One region of the Caloramator sp. E03 genome, then DNA from elsewhere that is predicted to be linked to it. Evidence: riboswitches for the same ligand, from Rfam matches in the RefSeq annotation. Region 1 holds a riboswitch; the other holds the start of a gene.
The links. Region 1 has a riboswitch for FMN ahead of FDN13_RS09615 (ECF transporter S component). Riboswitches for the same ligand answer to the same signal wherever they lie in the genome.
Positions count from the first base shown of each region.

Region 2: it holds a riboswitch for FMN, as region 1 does, so the genes downstream of both, ribD (bifunctional diaminohydroxyphosphoribosylaminopyrimidine deaminase/5-amino-6-(5-phosphoribosylamino)uracil reductase RibD) here and FDN13_RS09615 (ECF transporter S component) in region 1, are expected to answer to the same signal.

Region 1 covers NZ_CP040093.1:1,957,224-1,965,249, forward strand. The annotation lists gene FDN13_RS09600 (Tex family protein) at 1-1,196, shown strand, start outside; gene FDN13_RS09605 (amidohydrolase) at 1,212-2,369, shown strand; gene FDN13_RS09610 (Crp/Fnr family transcriptional regulator) at 2,475-3,173, shown strand; FMN riboswitch at 3,193-3,307, shown strand; gene FDN13_RS09615 (ECF transporter S component) at 3,376-3,963, shown strand; gene FDN13_RS09620 (LacI family DNA-binding transcriptional regulator) at 4,260-5,288, shown strand; gene rhaB (rhamnulokinase) at 5,353-6,837, shown strand; gene rhaI (L-rhamnose isomerase) at 6,861-8,026, shown strand, end outside.
Region 2 covers NZ_CP040093.1:1,023,904-1,031,929, reverse strand. The annotation lists gene FDN13_RS05300 (MFS transporter) at 1-413, shown strand, start outside; partial or broken gene tnpA (IS200/IS605 family transposase) at 514-789, shown strand; gene FDN13_RS05290 (methyl-accepting chemotaxis protein) at 885-2,600, shown strand; gene FDN13_RS05285 (IS1634 family transposase) at 2,725-4,437, opposite strand; gene FDN13_RS05280 (methyl-accepting chemotaxis protein) at 4,603-4,932, shown strand; FMN riboswitch at 4,975-5,094, shown strand; gene ribD (bifunctional diaminohydroxyphosphoribosylaminopyrimidine deaminase/5-amino-6-(5-phosphoribosylamino)uracil reductase RibD) at 5,165-6,256, shown strand; gene FDN13_RS05270 (riboflavin synthase) at 6,261-6,902, shown strand; gene FDN13_RS05265 (bifunctional 3,4-dihydroxy-2-butanone-4-phosphate synthase/GTP cyclohydrolase II) at 6,915-8,026, shown strand, end outside.

The DNA.
Region 1 (8,026 bases):
TTAGAACAGGATGTAAAATTGCAGTTGTTGATGAAACAGGGAAGCTACTTGATACCGCAACGATTTATTCAACAGCACCACAAAACGATATAGAGGGAAGTACAAAAATATTAAAGGAGCTCATATATAAGTATGATGTTGATATTATATCCCTTGGAAACGGAACGGCTTCAAGGGAATCAGAACTGTTTATATCAGATGTTATAAAGCAAGTGGAGATTGAAAGCGGTAAGAAAGTATATTATGTTATAGTAAGTGAGGCCGGGGCTTCAGTATACTCGGCATCAGAGATTGCAGCAAAGGAATTTCCAGATATTAACGTATCCTTAAGAGGAGCAATATCCATTGCAAGAAGGCTTCAAGATCCTCTTGCTGAGCTTGTTAAAATAGATCCAAAATCCATTGGAGTTGGACAGTATCAACATGATGTGTCACAAAAAAGGCTAGATGAAAGTTTGAAAGGAATTGTAGAGGACTGTGTAAACTCTGTTGGAGTAGATCTTAATACAGCATCAGCATCTCTTTTAACATATATATCAGGAATAAATTCTGCTATTGCTAAAAACATTGTAGAATATAGGGAGCAAAATGGTAAATTCAAAAGTCGAAGTGAGCTTTTAAAAGTTAAAAGACTTGGAGAAAAAGCATTTGAACAATGTGCAGGCTTTTTAAGAATATTAGATGGTGAAAACATACTTGACAATACTGCTGTTCATCCAGAATCATATCAAGCTGCAAAGAGACTCCTTGAGGTATTGGGATATAACCTTGAAGATGTAAAAAATAGAAAGCTAAGTGATATTGATGAGAAGGTTAAGATAAAGGGAATAGAAAATTTAGCAATAGAGCTTAATGTTGGAGTTCCAACTTTAAAAGATATAATTTCAGAGCTAAAAAAACCAGGAAGAGATCCAAGAGAGGATGTACCAAAGCCAATTTTAATGTCCTCAGTTATGGAAATAGAGCATTTAAAACCAGGAATGATATTAAAAGGAACTGTAAGAAATGTTGCTGATTTTGGAGCTTTTGTTGATATAGGGGTTCATCAGGATGGGCTTGTTCATATATCTGAGATATCAGATAAATATATAAAACATCCTCTTGAAGTTTTAAAAGTAGGAGATATAGTAAATGTCAAGGTTCTTGATGTTGATTTAAGGAGGAAAAGAATTTCTCTTTCAATGAAGGGAATATAGATGGGAGGTTATTAAATGATACTTATTAAAAATGGGACAGTTTTATCTATGGCAGGAGAAAATATTGATAATGGAGAGGTTTTAATTGATAATGGTAAAATAATTAAAGTAGGAAGGAATTTAGATATTGAAGGAGATTGTAAAGTTTTAGACGCTAATGGTGGGTATATAATGCCAGGTATTATAGATGCTCACTGCCATATAGGTATGTGGGAGGATGCAGTTGGATTTGAAGGAGCTGACGGAAATGAGGCAACAGATCCTGCAACACCCCATCTTAGAGCGATAGATGCTATAAATCCAATGGATAAATGCTTTAAAGAGGCTTATGAAAATGGTATTACCTGTGTATGTACTGGCCCTGGAAGTGCTAATGTTATTGGAGGAACCTTTACAGTTATAAAAACTAAGGGAAAAAGAATTGATGATATGATAGTAAAAGAGCCTGCAGCTATGAAGGTTGCCTTTGGCGAAAACCCCAAGTCAACTTATGATGATAAGCATCAGATGCCAACTACAAGAATGGCAATAGCTGCAATACTTAGGGATTATCTATACAAAACAAAGGATTATATAAAGGCTAAAGAGGCTGGAAAAAAAGATGAGGATGATATGCCGGATTTTGATATTAAAATGGAAAGCTTAATTCCTGTTATGGAAGGGAAAATTCCTTTAAAGGCCCACGCACACAGGGCAGATGATATATTTACAGCAATAAGAATTGCTAAAGAGTTCAATTTAAAATTAACTCTTGATCATTGTACTGAAGGACATTTGATTGCTGATGAACTTGCAAAGGAAGGTTATCCAGCAATAGTTGGACCATCTCTTACTGAAAGATCAAAGATAGAGCTTAGAGAACTAACCTTTGAAACAGCTGCAGTCCTTGCAAAGGCAGGGGTTAAAATAGCTCTTATGACGGATCATCCTGTAATTCCTGTACACTATCTACCTCTTTGTGCAGCTCTTGCAGTAAAGGCTGGTCTTGATGAGGAAACTGCTTTAAAAGCTATAACTATAAATCCAGCTGAGATATTAGGTATTGATGATAGGGTTGGTTCTATTGAGGTTGGAAAGGATGCAGATATTGTAGTGTTTAATAAACATCCATTTGATGTACAATCAAAAGCAATGTATGTACTTATAGATGGAAAAATTGTATATGAGAAATAATTGCAGGGAAAAACCTGCAATTTTTTTATAAAAAAATATAAATATTTATCTTTTTAATTCGATAATTAATACTGATTGAATTTTAATTAAAAGGCGTGGGATAGTATGGTAAACTATGAACTTTACAAAGAGATAGTATCTTCTTATTCTAACAATACTAAGGAAGATATACAATATTATAAAAAGTTTATTGAGGAAAATCTTCAAAATAAATATAAAAAAATTTTATATATAAAGGATGAGATTATTATTAAGGAAGGCATTATTGACGATTATATCTATTTTATTGAAAGAGGCAAGGTGGTTTTAGTTAAAAAAGGCTTATACGATAGGAAGTTCTGTTATGGTTATCTTTTTTCAGGAGATTTTTTTGGACATTCTTCCTTTATTAATATGCCGGAAGTTGTAAGTTATAAAGCCCTTACTAATTGTTACATCTATGCAATTCAAAAAGAACCTATAAAACAATTAATTCAAAATAATGAGGCTATAAGGGAGGAATTTCAAAGGATTATTGTAAATTCTATTAGAACTATGACTTTAAGGCAGGGAAGCCTTGCAACAGGTGAATGTAGAACCTCCTTTGTAAATTTTGTAAAGGAATATTTTAAGGATTATAGTAAAATAGATGAAAATGGTCATATTATTGTAACCCTTGATATTAATCTTGCACAAATAGCTTCTATACTAAATATGACAAGGGAGACTCTATCAAGAATAGTTTCTGAGATGAAAAAAGAAAAGATAATAGAAACAAAGAGAAAATATATAAAAATACTTGACTTATCAAGATTTGTTGTATAATATTTATAAGAGAAATAAATATAATCTTCAGGGCAAGGTGAAATTCCTGACCGGCGGTATAGCCCGCGAGCCGAAAGGTATGATCCGGTGAAACTCCGGAGCCGACAGTAAAGTCTGGATGGAAGAAGATAAAATTGTTATTTAACTCCTGAAGATTCAGGAGTTTTTTGTTTACTTGCCCTGATAAATAAGGAGGGTTTTTATGACACACAAAAAAATATCTTCTCTAATTAAAATTTCAGTTTTATCTGCTATGGCTTTTATACTTATGTTTTTGGAATTCCCACTACCTATGTTTCCAGATTTTTTAAAGATTGATATAAGCGATATACCTGCCCTTTTTGCTGCTTTTTCAATTGGGCCCTTTGCTGGTGTATTAGTTGAATTTATAAAGAATTTGCTTCATCTTATAGTTAAAAATAGTACAGCGGGAATTGGAGAGTTTGCTAATTTTATAGTAGGCTTTGCAATGGTATTTACTGCTGGGGTAATATATAAGAAGAATAAAACAAAAAAAGGAGCTGTTTTTTCTTTAATATGTGGAACTGTAGCTATGGCTATCATAGCATCTCTTGGAAATTATTTCATATTTCTTCCTCTCTATGAGAAAGTATTAATGTTTCCAATAAAAGCTGTTGTTGGTATAGCTTCAAAGGTAAATAAAAATGTAAAGGATATAAATACTCTTATAATATATAGTATATTACCTTTTAATATTTTAAAAGGAATAATAGTATCTTTAATAACTTTACTTGTTTATAAAAAAGTGTCACCAATACTACACAAATAAATTTAGCTTAATTATAGGATTAGTTTATCTCAGCTCATAGCTTTTTAAATGGCTATGAGCAAAATTTTTTGTATGTAGGTTAATAAAACCTTAAAGTAATAGATAACTCTTTTGATATTTGAAATAATTTATCGTTAATAAATCATTAGCTAAAATATATTAAAAAAATTAAATTTTATATTTAATTTAATATTTCTGAAATTTTCAACAATCTATTGACGATTTTGATTATTTTGTTATAAAATATATATGAAAACAATTTCATGATAACGTATTCATTGATAAGAGGTGTTGAAATGGCAACTATTAAAGACGTGGCAAAGCGCTCAGGGGTATCGGTTGCAACAGTATCAAGAGTATTAAATAATACAGCTCCTGTAAATTATAAAACTAAAGAAACAATTATGAAGGCAATAGAAGAACTGAATTATAAGCCTAATATCATTGCTCAAGGAATGAGAACGAAAAAGTCAAAGACAATAGGGATTACAATACCTGATTATATAAACCCTTTCTATTATGAACTTTTTAAATATATAGAAGATGCAGCAAAGAAAGAAGGATACCATGTAATAGTATCTTCAACTGGTGAAGATATAAATGAAGATATAAATTGTATAGATGATTTGATAAATAGAAACATTGATGGATTGATAATTTGTACCTATAGAGGGGATAAAGAAACTATTAAATATTTGCTTGAGCTTTCAAAAAAAATTCCAATAATATTTATGGATAATTTGCAATTAGATAAGCCTGTAAATTCTGTCTATACTGATGGATACAAGGGAATGAAAGAAATTACAAAACATTTAATATCACTTGGCCACAAAAATATTGGTTTTGTAAAATCAATTGCAAAATATAAAGTAGCGAATGATAGGTTTTATGGGTATAAAGATGCACTAATTGAGGCAGGAATAGAATTTAGGGATGAATTAGTTTATGAGGGAAATTATCATATTCAAAGTGGATATGAGGCAGCAAAATATTTTTTTACAGATAAAAAATTAAACCCTTCTGCAATAGTATCGTCAACAGATTTAATGGCAATAGGAGCAATGAATTATATAAAGACAATTGGTCTTAGAATACCTGAAGATGTAGCAATTGCAGGTTTTGATGATATATATATGTCTAGATTAATTTCTCCTCCACTTACTACTTATAGACAGCCTATTGAAGAGATAGCAAAAGAAGCAATTAATCTTTTTATAAATAAAGTTAATCATCCAAATGCAAAAAATAGAACAATTGTATTAAACGGGGAGATGGTAATTAGACGTTCAACTGATATATTAAGAAATGAAATAGAGAGAATATAATTTATATGGATTTAAGGCTGTGTCTTAGCAAAAATGTAAACGTTTACATGAAAACGATAACGGGGTGATAATATTGAAAGACAGTTATAAGTTTTTAGCCTTTGATCTTGGAGCAAGCAGCGGAAGAGCGATACTTGGAACTTTTAATGGTAGTAGAATAGATCTTAAAGAAATTCATAGATTTTCTAACGATCCTGTATCTATAAATGGAAACCTTCATTGGGATATATTAAGGCTTTTTTATGAAATAAAGCAGGGTATTTTAAAGGCATCAATTGAGGAAAAAAACATTGACGCAATAGGAGTTGATACATGGGGAGTTGATTTTGGACTTATCGATGAAAAAGGGAAACTTCTTGGGAATCCATACCATTATAGAGATATAAGAACAGAAGGAGTAATGGATAAGGTTTTTGAAATTATACCTAAAGAAGAGATATTTAGAGAAACTGGAATACAATTTTTGTGGTTTAATACTATTTATCAACTTTATTCTATGAAATTAGAGAATTCATCAATACTTGAAAAAGCAAAAACATTTCTTATGATACCGGATTTAATAAATTACTTTTTAACGGGGGTAAAAAGTACAGAATATACGAATGCAACAACAACACAGCTTTTTAATACAGTTACAAAACAATGGTCATGGAAGATTATAGAGAAGCTAAATTTGCCTAAGGAAATTTTCACTAATATTATAAATCCAGGTACAATTATCGGATGCCTTACTGAAGATATACAAAAGGAACTTAATGTTTCAGCAATTCCTGTAGTTTCAGTTGCCTCACATGATACAGGCTCAGCAGTTGCAGCTGTTCCAGCCGAAGACAAGAATTTTGCATACATAAGTTGTGGAACATGGTCCCTTATGGGTGTTGAATTAGAAAAACCTATAATTAACGAAAGCAGCATGAATTTAGATATAACAAATGAAGGGGGAGTTGAGGGGACAACCAGATTCTTAAAGAACATCATGGGGTTATGGCTTGTTCAAGAAAGTAAAAGGCAATGGGAAAGAGAAGGAGAGAAATTAACCTATTCAGATTTAACACAAATGGCAAAAGAAGCAAGGCCCTTTGAAAACTTTATTGATCCAGATTATCATGAGTTTGGACTGCCAGGGGACATGCCCAATAGAGTAAGAAACTATTGTAGGGCAACTAATCAAACTGTACCTGTTACGAAGGGAGAAGTTATAAGGTGTATAACCCAGAGTCTTGCATTGAAATATAGATATACTATAGAGTGCCTTGAAAAAATATTATATAAGAAAATTGACAGAATTCATATAGTTGGAGGAGGTATACAGGATAAGATGCTCTGCCAATTTACAGCAGATGCAACAGGGAAAGAAGTAATTGCAGGACCAATTGAAGCAACAGCTGCAGGGAATATAGCAGTGCAAGCAATGGCTCTTGGAGCAATTAAAGATTTAAATGATGCAAGAAGAATAATTAGAAATTCATTTCAAATGCAAACTTATAAACCACAAAATACACAAGAATGGGATAAAGTTTATGAAAAATTTATTAAATTAATAAAATAATTCTAACAAAAGGAGGCTTTTATATGGCAGGCATTGAGTACAAAGTTTGGGAAGAAAAACAGATTGAAAGAGGAATTGATGTAGAAAAGGTAAAGAAAAGTATTAAGGAATTTAAAGTTGAAACTCCATCATGGGGATATGGAGATTCTGGTACACGTTTTAAAGTATTTAAACAAATAGGTATGCCAAGAAATATATTTGAAAAGCTTGACGATGCAGCTCAGGTTCATAAATATACAGGAATATGTCCAACAGTTGCAATACATATACCATGGGATAAAACAGATGATTATGAAAAAGTAAAAGATTATGCTGCAAATCTTAATTTAAAAATAGGTGCAGTTAATCCAAATCTTTTCCAAGAAGATGAATATAAGTTTGGAAGTGTATGCAATAGTGATCCGAAAGTTAGAAAAAAGGCAGTAGAACACATGCTTGAGTGTGTAGAAATAGCAAGAAAGGTTGATTCCAAGATACTTAGCCTCTGGATTGCTGATGGTACAAACTATCCTGGTCAGGGTGATTTTAGAGCAAGAAAGCACTATTTAGAGGAGAGCCTAAAAGAATTATATGACGCACTTGATGATGATATGAGAATGCTTATTGAATATAAGACATTTGAGCCTGCATTTTATCATACTGACATTGCAGACTGGGGTATGTCATATACATTTGCGACAAAGCTTGGAGAAAAGGCTCAGGTACTTGTAGATATCGGACATCACTTCCAGGGTGCAAATGTAGAACATATAGTTGCATTCCTTCTTGATGAAGGGAAAATAGGAGGTTTTCATTTTAATAATAGAAAATATGCAGATGACGATTTAATTGTTGGATCAATTAATCCTTATGAGCTTTTCCTAATATTCAATGAGCTTGTATCTGCTGAAATAGATCCTTCAACAAGAAATACGGCAAAGAACATTGCATATATGATAGATCAGAGCCACTGTATAGAACCGAAAGTTCCAGCAATGATTCAATCTGTTTTAAATGTTCAAACTGCTTATGCAAAGGCGCTTTTGGTTGACAGAGATGAACTTAAAAAGGCACAGGAAAATAATGATGTAATGAGAGCTGAATCTATTGTAAGATGTGCATTTGAAACAGATGTAAGGCCACTACTTGAAAAAGTAAGAGAAGAGATGGGCTTAAATCCTGATCCTATGAAAGCATACCTTGAAAGCGG
Region 2 (8,026 bases), 930 kb from region 1:
TTGGTATTGCTACGGTAGTAGGCGGTAGAATAGCTCCAAAACTAAAGAATAACCTTAAAAATAAATTTTTATTGGTTATGGGATTAATTGGATCTGCATCTCTTTATCTATTGTCCCAAACCAACTCAACTTTGTTTATAGTCATAGCTTTATTTGGTTTTGGGCTTGCTTTTGTATCTCTTCAATCTACTTTAGTATCAACATCACAAGAAACTATGCCAAACCTAAGAGGTACTGCAATGTCCCTTGCATCCTTTAACATGTTTATAGGTGGTGCAATAGGTACAAGTATTAATGGAAAAATCATAAATTATTATAATAACTTTAGTTATGTATTTATAGGTGCATCTATTGCAATGCTTATCGTTTCCTTTATTGCAACTTATACAGTAAATAATGCATCAAAAAAATAAAGCTTTAAGGATAAGGCTTCAAAAAATAACCTCCAAGTGATAAAATAAATTTGTTGTCTGTCAATAACAAATTTAAAATCACTTGGAGCTTATTGTTATTATGAATAATGATATTCATAGTTTATCATGTACTAAATGAATTATAAATATTACATATTTTGCTTCGAAATATAGAAGAAAAGCATTTTATGGAGACAAAAGATTGAAAATAGGAGCAATTTTAAGATAATTATGTAATTGGAAAGGAGTAAATATAATAGAAGCTGAGGTATGCCCAGACTATATACAAATGCTAGTAGAAATACCACCCAAAATGAGAGTATCAAGTTTTATGGGATTTTTAAAAAGTAAGAGTAGCATAATGATATATGAAAAATGAGGAAATATAAACAGCAAATACAGAAATAGGTAGTTTGGGTGAAGAGGATATTATGTTATATGCAACTAAATATGAGAAAAGGGGGTAGAAACATGAAATTTTTTACAAATTTAAGTGTTAGAAAAAAGCTTACATCCATATTTGTTTTGGTATTCATTTTTCAATTATCTATTGGAGTTATTGGAATAATAAGCACAAAAAAGATAAGCACCTCAGCTAATTATATGTACAGCACGAATTTGTTATCTATTAAGGATTTGTATGAAATTAAAGGGAATATGGAGCAAGTAAGAGCGGATGTTTTAAAGCTTATATATGAAAAGGATAGCAGCAAAACAGATGAGATTTCTAAAAATATAGATGATTCTATTTCAAAAATATATAAATCTATTCAGCACTATGATACTATGCCTGGAACTGAAGAAGAGGACAGGCTTTATGAGGAATTTAAAAACGATTTGACAAAATACACAGATAAGGTTAACAAGGTTAGAACCTTTGTTAAAAACAATGATTTTAATAATGCAGAATTAGCCTATAATACTGAGCTTAAACCAGTAACCGATTCAATTTTCAAAAAGATACAAAGGTGTATTGAAATAAACGATGAAGTTGCTAAAAATGATAATTCTAGCAATATAGAATTATTCAAAACCATTACATATATAATTGCCATAACTTCATTTATAGCCTTTATTATAATACTTCTTTTAGCATACATAGTAAGTAAAAACATCGTTTCTCCTCTTGAGGGAATTAAAAGCTTTGCACAAAGGATATCAAATTACGATTTTTCTCAGCCTGTTATTATAAAAAGGAAGGATGAGTTTGGGCAGACTGCAGAGTCTTTAAATACTGCTCAGGAAAACATTAAAGGCTTTATAAAAATGATAATGGACAGCTCAAATCAGATACAAATTTCCTCCAAGGATTTATCCACAGCCATTGAAGATTTAACCATAAAATCCATTGAAATAGATGAGGCGATAAACAGCATAGCAGGAACTATGCAGGAGTCAACAGCAGCAACACAGGAGATAAACGCTTCTATTGAAGAGGTAGATGCGAGCATAAATGAACTTTCAAAAAAAGCTTTAGAAGGAAGCAATAACGCAAATGAATTTAAAGAAAGGGCCTTTGAAGTTCAAAAAAACAGCGAAAGAGCAATTGAAGATAACGAAAAAATATTTGAAGAAAAGAAAAAGCTTATGGAAAATGTGATTGAGAAAGGCAAAATAGTAGACAATATAAAGGTTATGGCAGATACAATAGGAAGCATAGCAGAGCAGACAAACCTTCTTGCTCTTAATGCGGCAATTGAAGCCGCAAGGGCTGGAGAGATGGGAAGAGGATTTGCAGTTGTTGCTGATGAGGTTAGAAAACTTGCAGAGCAGTCATCGGAGGCTGTTAAAAATATTCAGGAGACGATTGTAAATGTTCAAAGAGCATTTAAGGAAAGCATTGAGGCTAACAGTGACATGCTAAACTTTATAAACAGCAATGTAAGGCAGCAATTTAAAGTATATGGTGAAACAGGAAAGCAGTATTATAAGGATGCTGATTTTGTAAGCAGAATGTCACAGGAAATAGCTGCTATGTCAGAAGAGCTTACAGCTACAGTTGGGCAGGTTTCCGATGCAGCTGCTAATATGGCGGCAAATTCTCAAAAGACAGGCGAACAGGCTCAGATGATTATGGAAAACGTTAATGAAACTACAAAGGCAATAGAGAAAGTTGCTATATCTATCCACAGCCAGAATGAGGCTGCTGAAAAACTAAATGAGATGATACAAAGATTTAAAATTTGATTTGTTGATATGTTAGTGGTATAATCTCATCTTTGACAGTTGCGCGAAGCAAAAAGCCTGTAGAACCATTGAATATCAAGGGCTCTCAGGCTTTTATACTTTTCAAAAAAGTGAACAATGTTTTTTATTTTTTCGTGTCTTTAAAAATTTTTTTCATTTGTTTCATATTAATTATTTGATAATCCGTTCTAAAGCCAAATTTGTCATGTAAATCATCTGTAAAATCGGTCCTTGTATATATTGGAATATAGCCCTCATTCTTAATCTCATAAAAATTCATTTCTCTAAGTCCTGATATAATATCGCTACACGTATATTTTTCTGAAAGCTTTTTTTCTAATAGCCTATATATCATCAGGGAAATGAAACAAGTTGTAAAATGCGCTTTTATTCTATCATCTCTTCTTAAATATACTGGTCTTGCCTTAAACTCTGATTTCATAATACGGAAGGACTCTTCTATTTCCCAACGCCTTCTATTAATTTTTATAATTGCGGCAGCATCATCACTTATATTTGTACATACTGCGTAAAAACCATCATACATTGCCTCTTGTGCTATTAAATCAGCATTAATGCTGTATAATTCTTTTTCAGCTACTTCACCGTCAGGTGTGCAGTGAGTCTTTGAAATAAAGCGTTTGTAATCATTAGCATTACATTTCTTCAATTTTGTAGGATTGGTATCAATAACCTCTTGAGCTCTCTCTATTTGGTTACCTCTTATAGTTCTTTGATAGTTTCTATATTTCAAGGAAAATGTTACAATAAGTTTTTGTTCAAGCCCGTCTTCTTTTATCCAGCGTTCCTTATAAAAAATTTTATTAATATCTGTTTCTTCGTCAATTTCGTTTAAATTATATACTTTGTCTGAATCGCTAAGATGCCATCCTTTGGGGTCTAACGCCCATTCTTTTAAATGTGATTTTAATTTTTTAATAGATTGTGTAGTAATAAAAGCTCGATTTTGTATATTATTAAATTTTCTGTTTGCTGTAGATGCAAGCCCTGCATCTGTACAAATGATAAATTTTGAAAGCCCAAATTCGGATATAATTTTTTGCTCTAAAGGTTTTAAAGTTACTTGTTCATTAGTATTACCTTTGTTTATACAAAATGCAAGGGGGATGCCGTCTCCATCCATGAAAAGTCCCATTTGAACAATTGGATTGGGTCTATGTTCCTTCGATACTCCATACTGTTTTAATCCTTCTTCCTGTTCAATTTCAAAGAAATAGTTGGTGCAGTCATAATAGAGAACTCCTTTATTACGATTGCAAACTTTAAGACTGTTCTTGTATAATTCTGACTGAATAAAATCTGTTTCTTGTGAAATCACTTCTAAAGCTCTATAAATATGCTGAAGCTCAAAATCAGGCTGCTCAATAAATTTTTTTGATAGTTCGTATGTAGCAAGCTTAGATGATGGATAAATAATTCTTGCATAAATTAATCTTGATAGTATTGAATTTAGATTAAAATTAAATTTATGTTTATCCGAAATATTTTTACAGATATTTTGCAGCCCAAGCTCGTTATATATTTTTTGTAAAAACAAGTAACTACCATTAAAAGTATGCTGTTCGTCCTTGTTAATTTGTTTAACAGGCGAGTATTTTACTAATATTTCTCTTTTCTCTTCTTTTTCTTTTCTATTTAACTCTTCAACGTACCTCTTCCCCCATTCTATAGGGTCTTGTCCGTTTAGTTTTTTTAAAAGTTCATCATAAGTGCCAAGCTTCTCAACTACTTTTGATGTACGCTTGCCTTTTTCATAAACAGATTTAACTACATATAAGGATGCTGCATTTTTTGATTTAACAATTTGTAATCTCATTTTTTCACATCTCTTCATATATTTATATCTATATTATAACACATTGTTACACATTGTGCACTATAAAAATTTAAAATTTGACAAAAAAATAAGCCTATATCAAGGCTTTAAGGCACTTTTTTTGTCTTGCAACTGTCAAAGACCCGCATTGAGGCTAACAGTGACATGCTAAACTTTATAAACAGCAATGTAAGGCAGCAATTTAAAGTATATGGTGAAACAGGAAAGCAGTATTATAAGGATGCTGATTTTGTAAGCAGAATGTCACAGGAAATAGCTGCTATGTCAGAAGAGCTTACAGCTACAGTTGGGCAGGTTTCCGATGCAGCTGCTAATATGGCGGCAAATTCTCAAAAGACAGGCGAACAGGCTCAGATGATTATGGAAAACGTTAATGAAACTACAAAGGCAATAGAGAAAGTTGCTATATCTATCCACAGCCAGAATGAGGCTGCTGAAAAACTAAATGAGATGATACAAAGATTTAAAATTTGATTTGTTGATATGTTAGTGGTATAATATCTATAAAATTATATATTTATCCTTCAGGGCAGGGTGCAATTCCCGACCGGCGGTACAGCCCGCGAGCAGCATTATGCTGCAGATTCTGGTGAAATTCCAGAGCCGACAGTAAAGTCTGGATGGAAGAAGGAGGTGCATGTTTATGTATAGATTTTTTGTGCTCTGAGGATAATATCTTCAGAGCTTTTTTATTTGAGGTGATTTAATGGACGAGTTATATATGAAAAGAGCCTTAGAACTTGCAAAATTAGGTGAGGGCTATACAAACCCTAATCCTCTTGTAGGTGCTGTTATTGTTAAAGAGGGAAAGATTATTGGTGAAGGTTATCATGAGCGCTATGGAGGGCCCCACGCAGAGATAAACGCCTTTAAAAATGCAAAGGATGATGTTGAAGGTTCAACCCTTTATGTTACTTTAGAGCCCTGCAGCCACTATGGAAAAACTCCTCCCTGCGCAGATGCAATAATTGAGAAGAAAATTAAAAGGGTTGTTGCTGCTATGAGGGATCCTAACCCTATTGTTTCAGGGAAGGGAATTGAAAAGCTTATAAAAAGCGGAATAGATGTAAGACTTGGAGTTATGGAAGATGAGGCAAGAAAGCTTAATGAAATATTTATAAAATATATTACAACAAAGACTCCCTTTGTAATATTAAAAAGTGCAATGACTCTCGATGGAAAGATAGCATCCTTTAGCGGAGACTCTAAATGGATTACAAATGAAAAATCGAGGGAATATGTACATAAGGTAAGACAAAGGGTAAGCGCAATAATGGTTGGCATAGGCACTGTAATCAATGATAATCCCCACCTTACAGCAAGAAAAGAAGGAAATGTTATAAAGGATTTAACGAGGATAATAGTAGATACAAACCTTAAAATACCTTTAAATTCCAATGTTCTTGATACTAAAGTTTCCAAAACAATAATAGCCTGCAGCGAATATGCAGATAATAATAAAATAGAAAAACTAAAGAATCTCGGAGCTTATATAATTAAAACCCCCCTTAAGGATAACAAAGTAGACATTAAGTATCTTATAAAATCCCTCGGGGAGCTTAATATAGACAGCGTCCTTTTAGAGGGAGGAGGAACTTTGAACTTTTCCGCTCTAAAGGAAGGAGTAGTCGATAAGGTTATGATATTTATCGCTCCTAAAATAATAGGAGGAGAAAGCTCTAAAACCCCTGTTGAAGGAGAGGGATTTGAGTTTATAAAAGATGCTGTAAAAATAGAAGACATAAACATTAAAAGCTTTGATGAAGACATACTTTACGAGGGCTATATAAAGAGGTGATAGTTTGTTTACTGGAATTGTAGAGGAGATTGGAAAGATAAATAAAATAATAAAGGGCGAAAAATCAGCAAAATTAATAATAAACGCGGATAAGGTTTTAGAAGATGTGAAATTTGGTGACAGCATAGCAGTAAACGGAGTATGCCTTACGGTAACGGATTACAGCTCAAATAATTTTACTGCATATATAATGACAGAGACATTTATTAAAACAAACCTTAAAAACTTAAAACCAAACGACTGTGTAAATCTTGAAAGGGCATTAAAGCTATCAGACCGCTTTGGGGGGCATATAGTATCCGGCCATGTTGATGGAGTCGGGACTATTAAGAGCATTCAAAGGGATGAGATTGCAGTATGGTTTGAAATTAAAGCGCCCTTTGAAATATTAAAATATATAGTTTATAAAGGCTCAGTAGCAATTGACGGAATAAGCCTTACAGTTGCATTTGTTGATGATTTTACTTTTAAAGTCTCAATAATACCCCATACCCTCCAAAGTACAGTTCTTTTTTATAAAAAGACTGGGGATGAAGTTAACATTGAGTGTGACATTCTTTCAAAATATGTTGAGAAGATGATGAAGTTTAATTCTAAAAAAGGATTAGACATGGAATTTTTAAGGGACAATGGATTCCTGATTTAAAGAGGTGATGATATGTTCAATACCATAGAAGAAGCAATTTTAGATATAAAAAATGGCAAAATGGTAATAGTTGTAGATGACGAGAACAGGGAAAACGAGGGAGACCTTTTGATGGCGGCACAAAAGGTTACTGCTGAGAGCATAAACTTTATGGCAAAGTATGGGAGAGGGCTTATATGTATGCCAATTATAAGAGAGAGGCTAAGGGAGCTTGAGATTTTTCCAATGGTTAGTGACAACACTGATATTCATAAAACAGCCTTTACAGTATCAATCGACTCATGCGATACTACAACGGGTATATCTGCCATTGAAAGGGCCGCCACTATAAAGAAGGTTCTTGATGAGAATTCAAAGCCTTCGGATTTTAAAAGGCCTGGGCATGTATTTCCCCTTGAAGCAAGGGAAGGAGGAGTATTAGTAAGGGCAGGACATACAGAGGCTGCTGTTGACTTAGCCAAAATTGCAGGGCTTTATCCTGCAGGGGTTATATGCGAGATAATGAATGATGACGGAACAATGGCAAGGGTTCCCCAGCTTATTGAGTTTTCTAAAAAGCATGGTTTAAAGATTATAACTATAGCTGACCTTATAGCCTACAGAAGAAAAACAGAGAAATTCGTAGTAAGAGAGGCTAAGGCTAATCTTCCTACTAAATACGGCGATTTTACAATAATAGGTTATGTAAATAAATTAAACGGAGAGCACCATGTTGCCCTTATTAAAGGTAAAGTTGACGATGGGGAGCCGGTTTTAGTAAGGGTTCACTCTGAATGCTTAACTGGAGATGTCTTTGGCTCTTTAAGGTGCGACTGCGGGGAGCAGTTTGCATTTTCTGCAAAGAAAATAAATGAAGAGGGAAGAGGAGTAATACTATATATGAGGCAGGAGGGAAGAGGCATTGGGCTTATAAATAAGATTAAGGCCTACGAGCTTCAGGATAAGGGAATGGATACTGTTGAGGCAAACATCGCCCTTGGCTTTCCAGCGGATTTAAGGGATTATGGAATTGGTGCCCAGATATTATCAGACCTTGGAGTTAAAAAAATAAGGCTTATGACTAACAACCCTAAAAAGATTTCAGGGCTTTCAGGCTATGAGCTTGAAATAGTAGAAAGAGTTCC